2 regions of the Mesorhizobium sp. B4-1-4 genome follow, and region 1 is predicted to be linked to the other one. Evidence: predicted binding sites of a transcription regulator. Region 1 holds the regulator's gene; the other holds the start of a gene.
What was found. Region 1 encodes PhoB, which activates phosphate uptake and scavenging genes when phosphate is short. Its sites were predicted from a motif close to TGTCATNNANCTGTCAT; they were not measured.
Positions count from the first base shown of each region.

Region 1 (7,371 bases):
CGAGCTGGTCGAGTTCGATCGTACGGAGAAGATCTTCACATCGCCCCGCGAGAAGCGCACGCAGGACTATATCACCGGCCGCTTCGGCTGATCTCACGCATACGAGGACCAGGATCATGGCCGAACACACAGTCGCTTCTTTCGACGAGGATCTCGGACAGATCAGCAGGCTGATCAGCGACATGGGCGATCTCGCCAGCTCGATGGTCGGCGGCGCCACCAAGGCGCTGCTGAACTCCGACAACGCGCTGGCACAGCGCGTTGTCTCCGACGACGTCATCATGGACGCGCGCCAGCGCGAACTCGACGACCGCGCCATCACGCTGATCGCCAAGCGCCAGCCGATGGCCGACGATCTGCGGCATGTCGTCGGGTCGATCCGCATGGCCGGCGACCTCGAACGCATTGGCGACCTTGCCAAGAACATCGCCAAGCGCGTCGGTACGGTCGGCCTGTCCACCACGCCGCGCGACCTGTCGCATTCCATCGACGCCATGGCGCAGCTGGTGCTGATCCAGGTGCAGGGCGTGATCGAGGAGTATGCGGCGCACGATGCCGAAGCCCTCGCCAAGCTGCGCGCCGATGACGAACGTATCGACGTCAAATACACCTCCGTGTTCCGCGAACTTCTCACCTACATGATGGAGGATCCGCGCAACATCACGGCTTGCACGCATCTGTTGTTCTGCGCCAAGAATCTCGAGCGCATCGGCGACCATGTGACCAACATCGCCGAGAATGCCTACTATGTGCTGACCGGTACGCAGTTGCCCGCGAATCGTCCGAAGCAGGACGAAACGGCGATGTCGGCGCCGGCGGCTTGATCGTCAGAGCGGTTCACCGTTTTACGGAAAACCGCTCTCTCTCTTGTTTCCATGCAATTCCGGACGGAAAACCGCTTCACACTTTTCCTGGAATTGCCTTAGAGGTGACCAGTCGATGATCGCGCCACGCATCATGGTGGTGGAGGATGAGGAGCCACTCGGCGTGCTCCTCCGCTACAATCTGGAATCGGAAGGCTACCAGGTCGAGGTGGTCCCGCGCGGCGACGAGGCGGAGATTCGCCTGCAGGAGAACGTCCCCGACCTCCTGGTGCTCGACTGGATGGTGCCGGCTGTGTCCGGCATCGAACTCTGTCGCCGGCTAAGGATGCGGCCCGAGACCGAGCGGCTGCCGATCATCATGCTGACGGCGCGCGGCGAGGAAAGCGACCGCGTGCGCGGCCTTTCGACCGGCGCCGACGATTATCTGGTCAAGCCGTTCTCGACACCGGAATTCATGGCCAGGGTCAAGGCGCTGCTGCGCCGCGCCAAGCCGGAAGTGCTGTCCAGCGTGCTCAAGGTGGGCGACATCGTGCTCGACCGCGAATCACATCGCGTCTACCGCAAGAAGAGCGAGATCCGGCTCGGGCCGACCGAATTCCGCCTGCTCGAATTCATGATGCGTCATCCCGGCCGGGTGTTCTCGCGCAGCCAGCTGCTCGACAATGTCTGGGGGGAGACGATCTATATCGACGAGCGCACGGTGGACGTGCATGTCGGCCGGTTGCGCAAGGCGGTCAATAACGGCCGCATGCCCGACGTCATCCGCACCATTCGTGGTGCGGGGTATGCAATCCGCGAGGATTGAGCGCGACTTTATTCAGGCCACGTTCTTCCCGGAGCCGGCTTTCGCCTGCATGCCCGGCGCGAAAATCTCCTGGTCGACGAAGGTCAGCGCCCGCATGGCGCAGCCCTCGCGGATCAGCGGCAACTCGTTGGGCTCGGTGTCGAAGGAAATCGATTTCGAGTGCTGGCCGCCGGCGGTCTGGGCGATGGCCTCGCGCAATGCCGGCTCGATCAGGTCGAAGGCGGCGGCGCTGACGCCGACCATGGCGACGGGGGCGGGATCGATCAGCGCGAACAGGCTGCCGAGGCCGTAGCCCAGCGCCTCGCCGGCCCTGCGGTAGGCCTCGCGCTCGGGCCCGTCCGTTTGCCGCGCCGTCGCCGCCAGCGCCCGCATCTGCGCGTCGCTGACATCGGCGACCGGCTCGGTGTCCTCGCTGAGCTGCCTGGCGTTGCGCCAGATGGCGTAATTGCCGGCATAGGCTTCGACGCAGCCGCGCCGCCCGCAGCGGCAGAGCGCGCCGCCTGGCCGATGGATCATGTGGCCGAATTCGCCGCCCGAGGAATGGGTGCCGGTGAAGAGCTCGCCCTTCAGCACCAGGCCCATGCCGATACCGTGCGAAAGGAGAATGGCGATGAAGTCGTCGCGGTAACGCTCCGGATCGCGCCAGCGCAGCGCCACCGCCATCATGTTGCAGTCATTCTCCACGGTGGCGGGGATGCCGAACTCGGCTTCGAGTATGTCGGCGAAGGCGATGTCGGTCTGCGGCGTGATGGGCGACCACAGCATTGCCCGGGCATCGGTGTCGGTGATGCCCTGGATCGCCAGCGCGATGCGGGCGACGCTGCGCACGTCGAGGTCGGGATCCTCCAGGCGCCGCCGCACGATGGCGACGCATTCGCCGATCAGTGCATCGCGCGACATGGTCAGCGTGTCCAGCCGGCGCTGTTCCTCTGATATGACCTGGCCGGCATAGTCGATGACGGCGACGGACAGGAAATTCAGCGACAGCACCACGGTCATCACCGTTGCGGCTTCCGGATTGAGGCCAAGCCCGACCTGCGGCCTGCCGCGTTTGAGCGCGCCGGCCTCGCTCGGCTTGCCTTCGGCCAGGATACCTTCGCCGATCAGATCGGAGGAAATCGCCGATATGGTGGAGTGGCTGAGGCCGGTGGTCGCGGCGATTTCGGTGCGCGAGGGCTGGCCGGCCCGGCGCACGGCCGCAATCACCATTGCGCGGTTGCGCCGGCGCAGATCGTCGTGGCGGATTCCGACCGACATGCCTTTCCAATATCCTCCCGGTCGCCGCGGCTCGTCGTGCCCCTCGAACACTGCGGCAACAGATCAAATACTGGCAGAAGCGGCCGGCGATGTCATTTATTTATTGCGGGGCTCGAAAAAAGTTCTCGGCCCTCAAAATCCATCAGAATCATTGTTGACAGCCTTCCGGCGATGCATCACTATTTTTTTTGAGGCTCGAAAAAATAGAGCCTTTGTGCCGGCCTTCGGGTCAGTTTGGTCGCGCCATACGCGGCGCAGGGAGGATATCATGAAGAGATTCGCAGTCGCCATCCTGGCGGGTGTCGCCATGTCACTGACGCTCGCGTCGGTCGCGCAGGCGAAGGGCAAGGTCATCGGCGTTTCTTGGTCCAACTTCCAGGAAGAGCGCTGGAAGACCGACGAGGCCGCCATGAAGAAGGCAATCGAGGCCGCAGGCGACAAGTACATCTCCGCCGACGCGCAGTCCAATCCGGGCAAGCAGCTCACCGATGTCGAGAGTCTGATCTCGCAGGGCGCCAATTCGCTGATCATCCTGGCGCAGGATGCCTCGGCCATCGGCCCGGCCGTCCAGAAGGCGCTGGACGAAGGCATTCCGGTCGTTGGCTATGACCGCCTGATCGAGAACAAGGACGTCTTCTACCTGACCTTCGACAACAAGGAAGTCGGCCGCATGCAGGCCCGCGCGGTGTTCAAGGTCAAGCCGGAAGGCAACTATGTCTTCATCAAGGGCTCGGGCGCCGATCCGAATGCCGACTTCCTGTTCTCGGGCTCGATGGAAGTGCTCAAGCCGGCCATCGACAGCGGCAAGATCAAGAATGTCGGCGAGGCCTATACAGACGGCTGGCTGCCAGCCAACGCCCAGAAGAACATGGAGCAGTTCCTGACCGCCAACGACAACAAGGTCGACGCCGTGGTCGCCGCCAATGACGGCACCGCCGGCGGTGTCGTCGCGGCGCTGACCGCGCAAGGCCTTGCCGGCACCGTGCCGGTGTCGGGCCAGGACGGCGACCATGCCGCGCTGAACCGCATCGCGCTCGGCACTCAGACCGTGTCGGTGTGGAAGGACGCGCGCGAGCTCGGTAGGAATGCCGCCGAGATCGCCTCGCAGCTGGCCGACGGCAAGAAGATGACCGACATCGCCGGCGTGAAGGACTTCACGACGCCTGGCGGCAACACCGTCAAGTCGCTGTTCCTGACCCCGGTCGCCATCACCAAGGACAATCTCAACGTCGTCATCGATGCCGGCTGGATCAAGAAGGACGAAGTCTGCGCGGGCGTCGCCGCCGGCACCGTCGCGGCCTGCAACTAAGCTGGCCTGTTTCTCTCAGATATAGACGCCGCGGCCCTGGAACGTTTCAGTGTTTCTTGAATCGCTGAACCGTTCCAGCCCATTGTTTCCCGCAATTCCGGACGGAAACCGCCACGCACTTTCCTGGAATTGCCTCAAAGCCGCGGCGTTTTCTCAAAAAGATTTGTGTTTCCGCATCAGGCGGATAGCTTCTAGGCTGGGCTCCGGCGTCCGCGCCAGACGGCGGCCAGTGGGAGGAAATCATGACCGACACGACGTCCAACCCGCCGCAGGTCGATACCGCACGCGCCTCGGAACTCGGCGCGGTCGCCCGCTTCCTGAAGGCAACCGAGATCGACACCCGCATGCTCGGCATGATCGGCGCCCTGTTGCTGATCTGGGTGGGGCTGCACGTGATTTCGAGCCTGCGTCTGGGCGTCAATCCGCTCGATTTCGACAGCCGCACCTTCCTCACGCCGCGCAATCTATGGAACCTCTCCGTACAAAGCTCCGCGGTCGCCATCATGGCCTGCGGCATGGTGCTGGTCATCGTCATGCGCAACATCGACCTGTCCGTCGGCTCGGCCGAGGGCCTGATCGGCATGGTCATGGGTTTTGCCCAGGTGCATTTCCTGGTTCGGTTCGTCGGGCTTGAACTCGGCAATCCGTGGATCTGGGTGCTCGCGCTTGTCATTGGCCTGGTGCTGGGCCTGCTGATCGGCGCCTTCCAGGGCTTCATCATCGCCTATCTCGAAGTGCCGGCCTTCATCGTCACGCTGGGCGGTCTGCTGGTCTGGCGCGGCGCTGCCTGGTGGGTCACCAGCGGCCAGACCGTGGCGCCGCTCGACGCCACCTTCCAGCTGATGGGAGGCGGGCCGGCCGGATCGGTCGGCGCCACCTGGAGCTGGATCATCGGCATCGTCGCCTGCCTCGCCGTGGTGTTTGCGCTTTTCAACGGGCGGGTGCAACGCAAGCGCTTCCGTTTCCCGCTGCGCCCGATCTGGGCCGAGACGCTGCTTGGCGCCGTCACCTGCGCCGCCATCATGGGCGCGGTGTGGCTGGCCAACTCCTATCCGTGGCCGATCGGCATCGTGAACAGATACGCCGCCGCCAACAACATCACCGTGCCCGAGGGCGGCCTGTTCATCGCTCACGGCGTCGCCATTCCGGTGCTGATGGCGGTTGCGGTCGGGCTGATCATGACCTTCATCACCAACCGCACCCGTTTCGGCCGCTATGTCTTTGCCATCGGCGGCAATCCGGAGGCCGCCAATCTCGCCGGCATCAACACGCGCTGGATCACCATGAAGGTGTTCATGATCATGGGCGTGCTGGCCACGATCGCAGCCGCGATTTCGTCCGCCCGGCAAAACTCGTCCACCAATGTGCTTGGAACATTGGACGAGCTGCTCGTCATCGCCGCGGCCGTCATCGGCGGCACGTCGCTGGCCGGCGGTTCGGGAACGATCATCGGCGCCATGCTTGGCGCGCTGCTGATGCAGTCGCTGCAATCCGGCATGGTGCTGCTCGGTGTCGACTCGCCGCTGCAGAGCATCGTCGTCGGCGCCGTGCTGGTCATCGCCGTCTGGCTCGACACCGTCTATCGCAAGCGGGTTTAGAGGATACGATCATGGCTGACAAAAACGCTCCCGCCGGCCCGCCGCTGGTCGACATGCGCAACATCTCGATCGCCTTTGGCGGCATCCGGGCCGTCGATGACGCCTCGATCGATCTTTTCCCCGGCGAGGTCGTGGCGCTGCTCGGCCACAACGGCGCCGGCAAGTCGACGCTGATCAAGATCCTCTCCGGCGCCTACAAGCGCGACGCCGGGCAGATATTCGTCAATGGCGAGGAAGCCACGATCACCAACCCGCGCGATGCCAAGAAATACGGCATCGAGACGATCTACCAGACGCTGGCGCTGGCCGACAATGTCGACTCCGCCGCCAATTTGTTTCTCGGCCGCGAGCTGATGACCGCCTGGGGCACGCTCGACGACGTTGCGATGGAGGCCGAGGCGCGCAAGGTGATGGGGCGCCTCAATCCCCGCTTCCAGCGCTTCAAGGAGCCGGTCATAAAGCTGTCAGGTGGGCAGCGGCAGTCGGTGGCGATCGCACGCGCGATCCTGTTCAACGCCCGCATCCTGATCATGGACGAGCCGACCGCGGCGCTTGGGCCCCAGGAAACGGCACAGGTCGGCGAACTGGTCAGGCAGCTCAAGTCCGATGGCATCGGCATCTTCCTGATCAGCCACGACATCCACGATGTGTTCGAACTGGCCGACCGGGTCTGCGTGATGAAGAACGGCCAGGTCGTCGGCACCGCGCGTACCACGGATGTAACCCAGGACGAGGTGCTCGGCATGATCATCCTGGGCAAATGTCCTCCTGGCGCCATTCCCGGACCGGGTGCGCTGAAGATCGCCGCCTGAGGCCTATCGGTCGCGCCCGGCATTGGCGGACCAGGCCCGCGTTGCCGCTCATGTGATATGCCAGTGATCGCGATGGCTTGGCCTGGCCATTGTGTTGGCCCGGCGACTTGCCCATAAAGGTCCGGTATTGCCCATGGACCGCATCATCCGTTGAAGAGACTTTTTCCAATCGTTGCGTTCATCGCCGTTGCGCTGATCAGCATGACCATGGCTGGGTTCGCCTATTTCGCGACGCAGGAAGCCGCCCGCATCAAGTTCGAAGCGGCGGCCGACGACGCACTCAACCGGATCGAGAGCCGGATCGACCTGCATCTGTCGCTGCTGCGGTCGACGCAGGCCCTGTTCGATGCCCGCAATGGCGACATCTCCCAGAACGAGTTCAAGGCGTTCTTCGACGCGCTGGATATCGACAACAATTTCGCTGGCCTGGGTGGCATCGGCTTCCTTCAGCTTGTCAAGACGGGCGACGAAGCGGCGGTCGAACGCGATATCCTGCACGATTTTGGCGCGAGCCATCCGGTCTATCCGGCCTCGACGCAGCCCTGGCGCGCGCCCATCACGCTTTTCGAGCCGCTGGATCCCTCCAGCCAGTCCAGCATCGGCTACGATATGTTCAGCGAACCGGTGCGGCGCGCGGCGATCGAGAAGGCAATGGCCGATGACCAGCAGCACGCGAGCGGGCTGGTGCAACTGGGCCAGGGCACGGGTGTGGCGCAGACCTTCACCGGCTTCCTGGTCTTCGTGCGGCTCAACGTCGAAACCGCAC
Region 1 covers NZ_CP083950.1:4,402,836-4,410,206, reverse strand. The annotation lists gene pstB (phosphate ABC transporter ATP-binding protein PstB) at 1-91, shown strand, start outside; gene phoU (phosphate signaling complex protein PhoU) at 117-824, shown strand; gene phoB (phosphate regulon transcriptional regulator PhoB) at 940-1,629, shown strand; gene FJW03_RS21140 (ROK family protein) at 1,642-2,886, opposite strand; gene xylF (D-xylose ABC transporter substrate-binding protein) at 3,155-4,195, shown strand; gene FJW03_RS21130 (sugar ABC transporter permease) at 4,438-5,793, shown strand; gene FJW03_RS21125 (ATP-binding cassette domain-containing protein) at 5,805-6,605, shown strand; gene FJW03_RS21120 (CHASE domain-containing protein) at 6,756-7,371, shown strand, end outside.

Region 2 (7,371 bases), 1.6 Mb from region 1:
TCAGCGCGCCGGTGGTCAGCAGGGCGGCATGACGCAGGATGGCGGACGGGGCGGAGAGCCCAGGGGTGGCGTGGTGCGTGCTCATTGATAGTGAACCCTCTTGTCCATCACGCGGGCCTGGATCAGCGTCAGCGCCACCACGATGCAGAGAAAGACGACGGCGACCGAGGCGCCGTAGCCGGTGCGCAGATATTCGAAGCTCTCGCGGTAGAGCGTGTAGAGCAGCATCTCGGAGGCATGCCCCGGCCCGCCCTGGGTGAGGATCTGCACGGTGTCGAAGGTCTCGAAGGCTTTCAGCGCCACGACGATGAAGACGAACATGGTGACCGGTCCGAGCATCGGTAGCGTCACGGTTCTGAGCCGGTCGAGCCACAGGTCGGCGCCGTCGATGTCGGCGGCGTCGTAGAGGTCCTGCGGGATCGACTTCAGCCCGGCCAGGAACAGCACCATGGCATAGCCGAGGTTCTGCCAGATGCCGATGACGGCGAGCACCGGCAAGACCGTGTTCTCGTCCCGCAGCCAGTTGGCGGTCGGCAATCCGATGGCGACGAGCGTCTGGTTGACGAGGCCGATGGTGGGATGAAGCAGCGCCTCCCAGGCGATCGCCATGGCCGTCAGCGTCGCCATGAACGGCAGGAAGTGGACGGCGCGATAGAAGGCTCGGCATGACTTGCCGCTTTCGATCAGCAGCGCGATCGCCAGGCCGAGCACGATCGTGCCGGGCACGACGATGACGACGTAAAGGATGGTGTTGACGAAGGAAGCGCGAAAACCCTCGTCGGAAAGCACCTCGCGGAAGTTGCCAAGCCCGACGAAGGCGAGCGAGCTGGCGCCGAACTGCCAGTCGGTGAGCGCAATCAGGAAGACGGCGAAGACCGGCAGGAAGAACAGCGTGACGAGCAGGACGAGCGCGGGCCCGGCCAGCGACCAGGCGGCAAGGGCTTCGGCAATGCGCCGGTTGCGCAGCGCCTTGCGGGCCGAAGGGCTGATGGCGGCATTGGGGCTTGGGGAAACAGCCCGATCCGATGCCGCCGATGTGGAAACGCTCATTGCTGACGCTCCTTCATGCGCAGCACGGTCGCGCTTGCAGGGTCATGCGACCGCAGGCGCCCGCCATCGGCGCCGAACATCAACAGCCGCTCCGGCTTGACGCCGAGATGCAGGGTCTGGCCCGAGGTGATGTGCGGGGCGCGTTCGGCAAGCAGACGCGCGATGATGGGATGATCGGCGCCCGGAACATCGAGATGGACGAAGAGGTCGGAGCCCATGTGCTCGACCAGACGCACCGACCGGTCAGCACGTTCTGCCCGGCGGCCTCGACGAGGTGGAAGGCTTCCGGCCGGATGCCGAGTGTCAGGGTTGCGCCTTGTGCAAGACCGGAAGTCACCGAGAAGCTCGTGCCGGCCGCATCCGCCAGCGCGCCGTCCTTCAGCTTCGCCTCCAGGAGATTGATCTTCGGCGAGCCGATGAACTCGGCCACACGCCGGTCGTCCGGGTCGGCATAGATCTGCTGCGGCGGCGCCACCTGCAACAGCTCGCCGTCGAGCATCACCGCCACCCGGTCCGACATGGTCATGGCTTCCGCCTGGTCGTGGGTGACATAGACGAAGGTGACGCCGAGGCGCTTGTGCAGCTCCTTGATCTCGGCGCGCATCTGCACCCTGAGCTTGGCATCCAGGTTCGACAGCGGCTCGTCCATCAGGAACACCGCCGGCTGGCGCACCATCGCCCGTCCCACGGCGACGCGCTGGCGCTGGCCGCCCGACAATTGCCCCGGCTTGCGGCCAAGCAGGTGCCCGATACCGAGCGCCTTGGCGGTGCGGGTAACCTCCCGCTCGATCTCCGCGCCAACCGCTTTCGTGCTCGGCAGCAACCGGCCGACCAGTGGCAGCCGCTGCCAGGCCGACAGCCGCCGCATCCTGAGCGGCAGGCCCATGTTCTGCGCCACCGTCATGTGCGGATAAAGCGCATAGGACTGGAACACCATGGCCACGTCGCGCCGCTTCGGCCGCCGCACCCCCCGTCGACCACCCGCTCGCCGATCGCGATCGACCCACCCGTCTGCACCTCGAGGCCCGCCAATATCCTCAGCAACGTCGACTTACCACAGCCCGACGGACCCAGCAGCGTCAGAAACTCGCCATCGGCAATCGCAAGCGATACATCGCGAAGCACCGACGTCGCGCCAAACGATTTTGATATGACATTGATGGTGATGCTGCTCATGTGTTCCTCCTTGCGAGGCATCACAGCCTTGCTCCGGGCCGCCATCACCGGCGGCAGGTGATCGTTATGGTCCACGATGAAGCTCTGGATCCGAATTCTGCGCGCCGGATCAGGAGAAGGAGACCGGAATCCGGTCGCGTTCGCAGAGCTTCAAAAGCACGTCACGCAAAGTGGCTTTCACCTCTGAAAACTCCGGTTCCGGCAGGAAATGCGACTCGATCAGCTTGCGGTCCAGCGTCCAGATTGAGTCCTCAGGAAGCGGATCGGTGCCGTAACGCGGAATGATGTTCCAATGCACGTGCGCAAATGCATTGCCGAAGAATGCAACATTCATTTTCTTGGCGCCAAAGGCTAACTGTACTGCCTCGGCGACCAGCGCCATTTCCATAAGATGTTTCGAGCGGATTTCGCTCGGCAGATCGTGAAGTTCACGTGCCTTTCGCTTTGCCGAAAAGAAGCAGTAGCCTTTGAAATATTGGCGATTGCGGCTGAGCGTGACAATGCCGGTCTCGAGTTCGGCAAGGAAATGGCGCTCATCTGAATTGTCGATCAACCGCAGGACGTCAGCCCGCGAGTAGGTTTCATGAACCATTCTTTTGTCTTTCTCTACGGAGGTTCCTTGGCCGTCCTCACCCCGGGACGGCCAATCGTCGATATCAGGATTTCGGCAGAAGGCTCTTCACGTCGCGGACCATCGCCGGCATGGCCTCTTCGGGCGTCTGCTTGAGGGTCACCACACTTTGCAGGTAGTCACGGATGACGGTCGTGATCCGCTGGCCGTTCGGCTCCGGATTGGCGTTTTGAACCTTGACACGGGGCAGTTCCTTGATGGCGGTGAGCGCGTTCGGATTTTCCTTATAGTAGTCGGCGAGAAAGGCGGGATCGTTGACCGCAACCGTGTTGACCGGTACCAACCCGGTAGCCTTAACGATCAATGTCTGTGCCTCTGGCCCGGAAGCGAACTTGAGGAATTTCCATGCGGCTGCAATCTTTGCGGGGTCTTTGGTTGTGATGGCCATGCCACCCCCGCCGGACGCCAATTTACCGTCCTTGGCCGACTGTGGGAACACTCCCGTACGGATATCCATCGTCGGTCCCGTGTTGGCCGTCAGCGTCTTCAATCTCGAGGTGGAAGCGAAATAGATGCCAATTTTGCCTGATGCGAAGGCCTGACGGGCCTGCTCGGCGGTCATGTCGACCATACCGGCTTCGCCAAACCGCTGCATCAGTTTCAGTGCGTCTCGTCCAGCCTGCGAGTCGAAGCCGATCTTGGCGTCCTCGGTGAACACATCTCCGCCATGGCTGGAGACGAGACTATTGAAGGACCAATTGCTGGCGTCCGCGTAGTATTCAAAAAACAGCGGCATCACATCGGGTTCAGCTTTCCGTAAGTCGGCCGCGATCGAGAAGATTTCGTTCCATGACAGGTCAAGGTTCGTAAGACCGGGGTGAACCTTTCTGATCAGGCTCATATTATAGTAAACAATGCTAGCGGAGACGGACTGTGGTATCGCCACGACATGTCCTTTAACAGTCGTTGGGCCGAGCGAGCTCTGCTCGATGCCTACGCTTTTCCAGTCGGGGTCGCTCGACATGACATCGTCCAGTGGCGTGAGGACATCGCGTGCCGCAAGGACAGCCATGTCGCCGTAGCAGACCGAGGAAACCATGTCTGGCAGGGCGCCCGTCACCGCGTCCCGGAGCAACTGCTGAAGCAGTGCGGGGCAGTCGGTGGCGTTGGCTTCCAGCTCGATCCTTATATCGGGGTTGTCCTTCATGAAACGGTCCGCGATCGGCTTCAGGAAGAGCGCGTCCCGGCTGGGAAAAGCATGGGTCAAGTGAAGTGTAATTGGTTCGGCGTAAGACGCAGACGCGCTCGCGATCCAGCTGATCGCGCCGACAACCGACAAAAGTATTCGTTTCATTCTTGGGCTCCTTATCGGATCGCTTTGACGCTGAAGCGCTGCCGGACATGCCAGGCTTCGGATTGGCGCACGTTTTCGTACAATGGCGTGCTAGGCCGCTCGGATGAAGATGATCTGACAGGTTCGGATCAAGTGAGCCACCTGTACCTGACTCCCACGGATAACGTCCTGCAAGCAGCTGATGTGGGAACAGACCGAAGAGGCAATTGCCCGCCGGGACTGGATTGCAGTCGAAATACTACCCAGCATACGAGATACATCTCGTATGCATCACGCCAGCATGTCGCGGCTCAAGGGCTCGACTGCAGAGGCCGCCTCGAAATGCCCATGGCGGAACGGTCTCGTGGTCACTACGAAAGGACCTCTGTGGCTGTCGTTCCGCGAGCCGACTGGCAGCGGAGACAGTCGGGGGCGAAAGCATCTTATCTTATAGCAGCCCAATGTCGGGCAGCAGGGGTAGAGAAACACCTCCTTGAGCCGGCATGTCTCAACGTGATGTCACCTGAAATTCACAACCAATTCCATATATTGCGGCAATATTCGCTGACGCGACCAAATAATCGGCTGCCCATCAACGTCGATATTGATGTTCGTCAGGATGGTGACGGGCTGCCCGCGAGGCCTCCCGAAGAGCTTTGCATCAGCACTGGAGAGAGCAGCTGAGGTGATCCTGGTTTCGAGGCGCTGGTATCGCGTGACCCCATATTCCCTCCAGGCAGACGTGAAGCTGCCGCTTTCCTTGATGAACTCTTCGATCCCCTCGAAACGCGGGAGGGGAAAGTAGCTTGAGGTTGCAGATATTATAGTGCCCTCCACGACTGTGACCGTGTTTACTTGTCGGGCGAAATGATGAAGGGTCAAGCGAAGGTTTCGGGCGAGGTCTTTATCCAAGCGCACACGATCCGAACCGATATATTGTCGCTCTCCCACACGATGAATGCTCCCGAGTGTTGCACTCAACCGCGACGTCGCCCCGATGGTATGCACAACAAGGCGTTCCTTGACGAACGCTCCTTTGCCTTGCTCAACCCTGATGATGTTGCGCTCGCGAAGCACTGAGAGGGCGCGCCGAACAGTATTCCTGTGCACATCGAAACGGGCGGCGAGCTCGAACTCGCTCGGCAATCGCGCACTCGGTGGCCATTTACCTTCTTGAATTTCGGTTTCGAGGGCGCGCGCGACCATGCGCCAGAGCGTGGTAGCTCCGCGTCGTTCTGACAAACTGGGGCGATCTGACGATTTCATTGGTCGCCTTCAGAGTTAGCGTTTTGCTTGATACGTACTCCTATAGCGTATGAGACCTGTCCAAGTTTTACGTTGTCGGTACAAGTTGGATAGAGGTCCATGCATTGTCATCACTTCGTCTCCTAACGGGCCGCCGTCACTGTTAAGACCGCTCAGTTGATGAATAGAGCGGAGCTCCATCCCATGAAAGTTATCGAGGCTTGGCCCGACCAGGATTGCCTAAACGAAAGCGGACGTTCGGAAACAATATTAGCAAACGCTAGAATAGTCACGGGATCGGAATGCTTTTGCGGAACCGTCAGGATCAGGAACGGCGTGATCGCTGATATCTCCCACGGCACATCGGCGGCTGCCGAGGCAGTGGATATGAACGGCGATTTCCTGATCCCCGGGATTGTGGATGTTCACACCGATCATCTCGAAAAGCACGTCCTGCCCCGCGCGGGAATGATGTGGGATCCGACGAGTGCGGCAATCGCTTATGATGTTCAGATCATCGCTGCTGGCACGACGACCGTGTTTGACTCCCTGACCGTAGGCGCAGGCGCCAGCACCGAACGGCAGCGTCTCTTGCCGGTCATGCTCAAAGGAATTCAGCAAGCACGAGCGCACCAGGCGTTGAAGGCCGACCATTTCCTTCACCTTCGATGTGACGCAGAGGATCCAAGCCTCCTCGATATCGTGCCGCAATACCTTGATCGCTCGGATCTGCGCTTTGTGACGATCATGGATGACGGTCCCCACCGCAACCTCGAGCGTTTCCGCCGTATTCAGGTCTACAAGGGCCGAAGTGCGGCCGAGATCGAAAACATGATCGCGGCAAACAAGGCCTCCTTCGCGCGCAACCAATTCAACAGGACGCGGCTGCTTGAACTGTGCCGGGAGCGAAGGATCGCTTGCGCAAGTCACGACGACACGACCGCTGCCCATATCGAGGAAGCCGTCGCGGCCGGGTCAAACATCGCGGAATTTCCCATTTCCATGGAAGCTGCGCGAGCCGCACGCGCCGCGGGCATGACAGCCATTGTCGGCGCACCGAACATCGTCGCCGGGCGGTCGCACATTGGCAATGTTTCCGTGCGCGAACTCGCCGACCTCCGCCTCTTCGACATTATTTGCTCTGACTACATCCCAGCGAGCCTGCTGCGAGCGATTTGGTATCTTCCAACTATGCCCAATGGACCATCGCTTCCGGAAGCTGTGGCAATGGGGACCCTCAATCCAGCAAGAACTTTTGGTTTCCCGGACCGGGGCGAAATTGCGATCGGCAAACGCGCCGACCTTGTAAGGGTCGCCGACATAGAGGGTCCAATCGTCCGGTCCGTTTGGCTTCGTGGCAGGCGGATGCTCTGAAGCACGTGCCGCTCATGGACAAGCATTTGGAGATATCAATGAACCGCAGCCGTGAGGCTTGGATGACGACGTTCGCCAAAGCGCCGCTCGCCGAAATCGAATGTCATTGGGCAACGATTTCCCCTCCCAAATTCGAATGGGTCCGCCGTCCCGAAGTGGGAATGATCATGCTCAGGGGACGGATCGCAAAAGGAGATGCGCCTTTCAATGTTGGCGAGGCAACGATCGCCAGATGCACCGTGCAGATTGAGAGCGGGGAAATCGGCGTCGCCTATGTGCTCGGAAGAAGCAAAAGGCATGCAGCGCTGGCGGCGTTGCTTGATGCGCTCATGCAGCAGGAAACGTTGAATGGGGCTGCGACGGTCACGTCAATCGTGGATGCCCTCAATGAACGCATTCGGGAAACCGAAACCCGCGTCAAGCGTGAGACCTACTCCAGCAAGGTCGACTTCTTCATGTACGGACAGGGAGGCTGACCCGGATGCCTATGCGATCCTTAGCACAACAATTCGAAGATCCCATCCACGACGCTCAACTGGCGTTTCGGGAGCTACTGACGGCTCTTTCCCGCCCGGGGACAGTGGTAAAGCTCCGTCAGCCATTGGGCTCGCCCCATCCACTG
Region 2 covers NZ_CP083950.1:6,045,521-6,052,891, reverse strand. The annotation lists gene FJW03_RS28980 (carbohydrate ABC transporter permease) at 1-85, opposite strand, end outside; gene FJW03_RS28975 (carbohydrate ABC transporter permease) at 82-1,050, opposite strand; partial or broken gene FJW03_RS28970 (ABC transporter ATP-binding protein) at 1,047-2,226, opposite strand; gene FJW03_RS28965 (HIT family protein) at 2,336-2,818, opposite strand; gene FJW03_RS28960 (ABC transporter substrate-binding protein) at 2,883-4,151, opposite strand; gene phnF (phosphonate metabolism transcriptional regulator PhnF) at 4,650-5,396, opposite strand; gene FJW03_RS28950 (alpha-D-ribose 1-methylphosphonate 5-triphosphate diphosphatase) at 5,556-6,749, shown strand; gene phnG (phosphonate C-P lyase system protein PhnG) at 6,788-7,225, shown strand; gene phnH (phosphonate C-P lyase system protein PhnH) at 7,231-7,371, shown strand, end outside.
Region 2: the regulator PhoB is predicted to act here: its motif matches at 5,502-5,518, upstream of FJW03_RS28950 (alpha-D-ribose 1-methylphosphonate 5-triphosphate diphosphatase).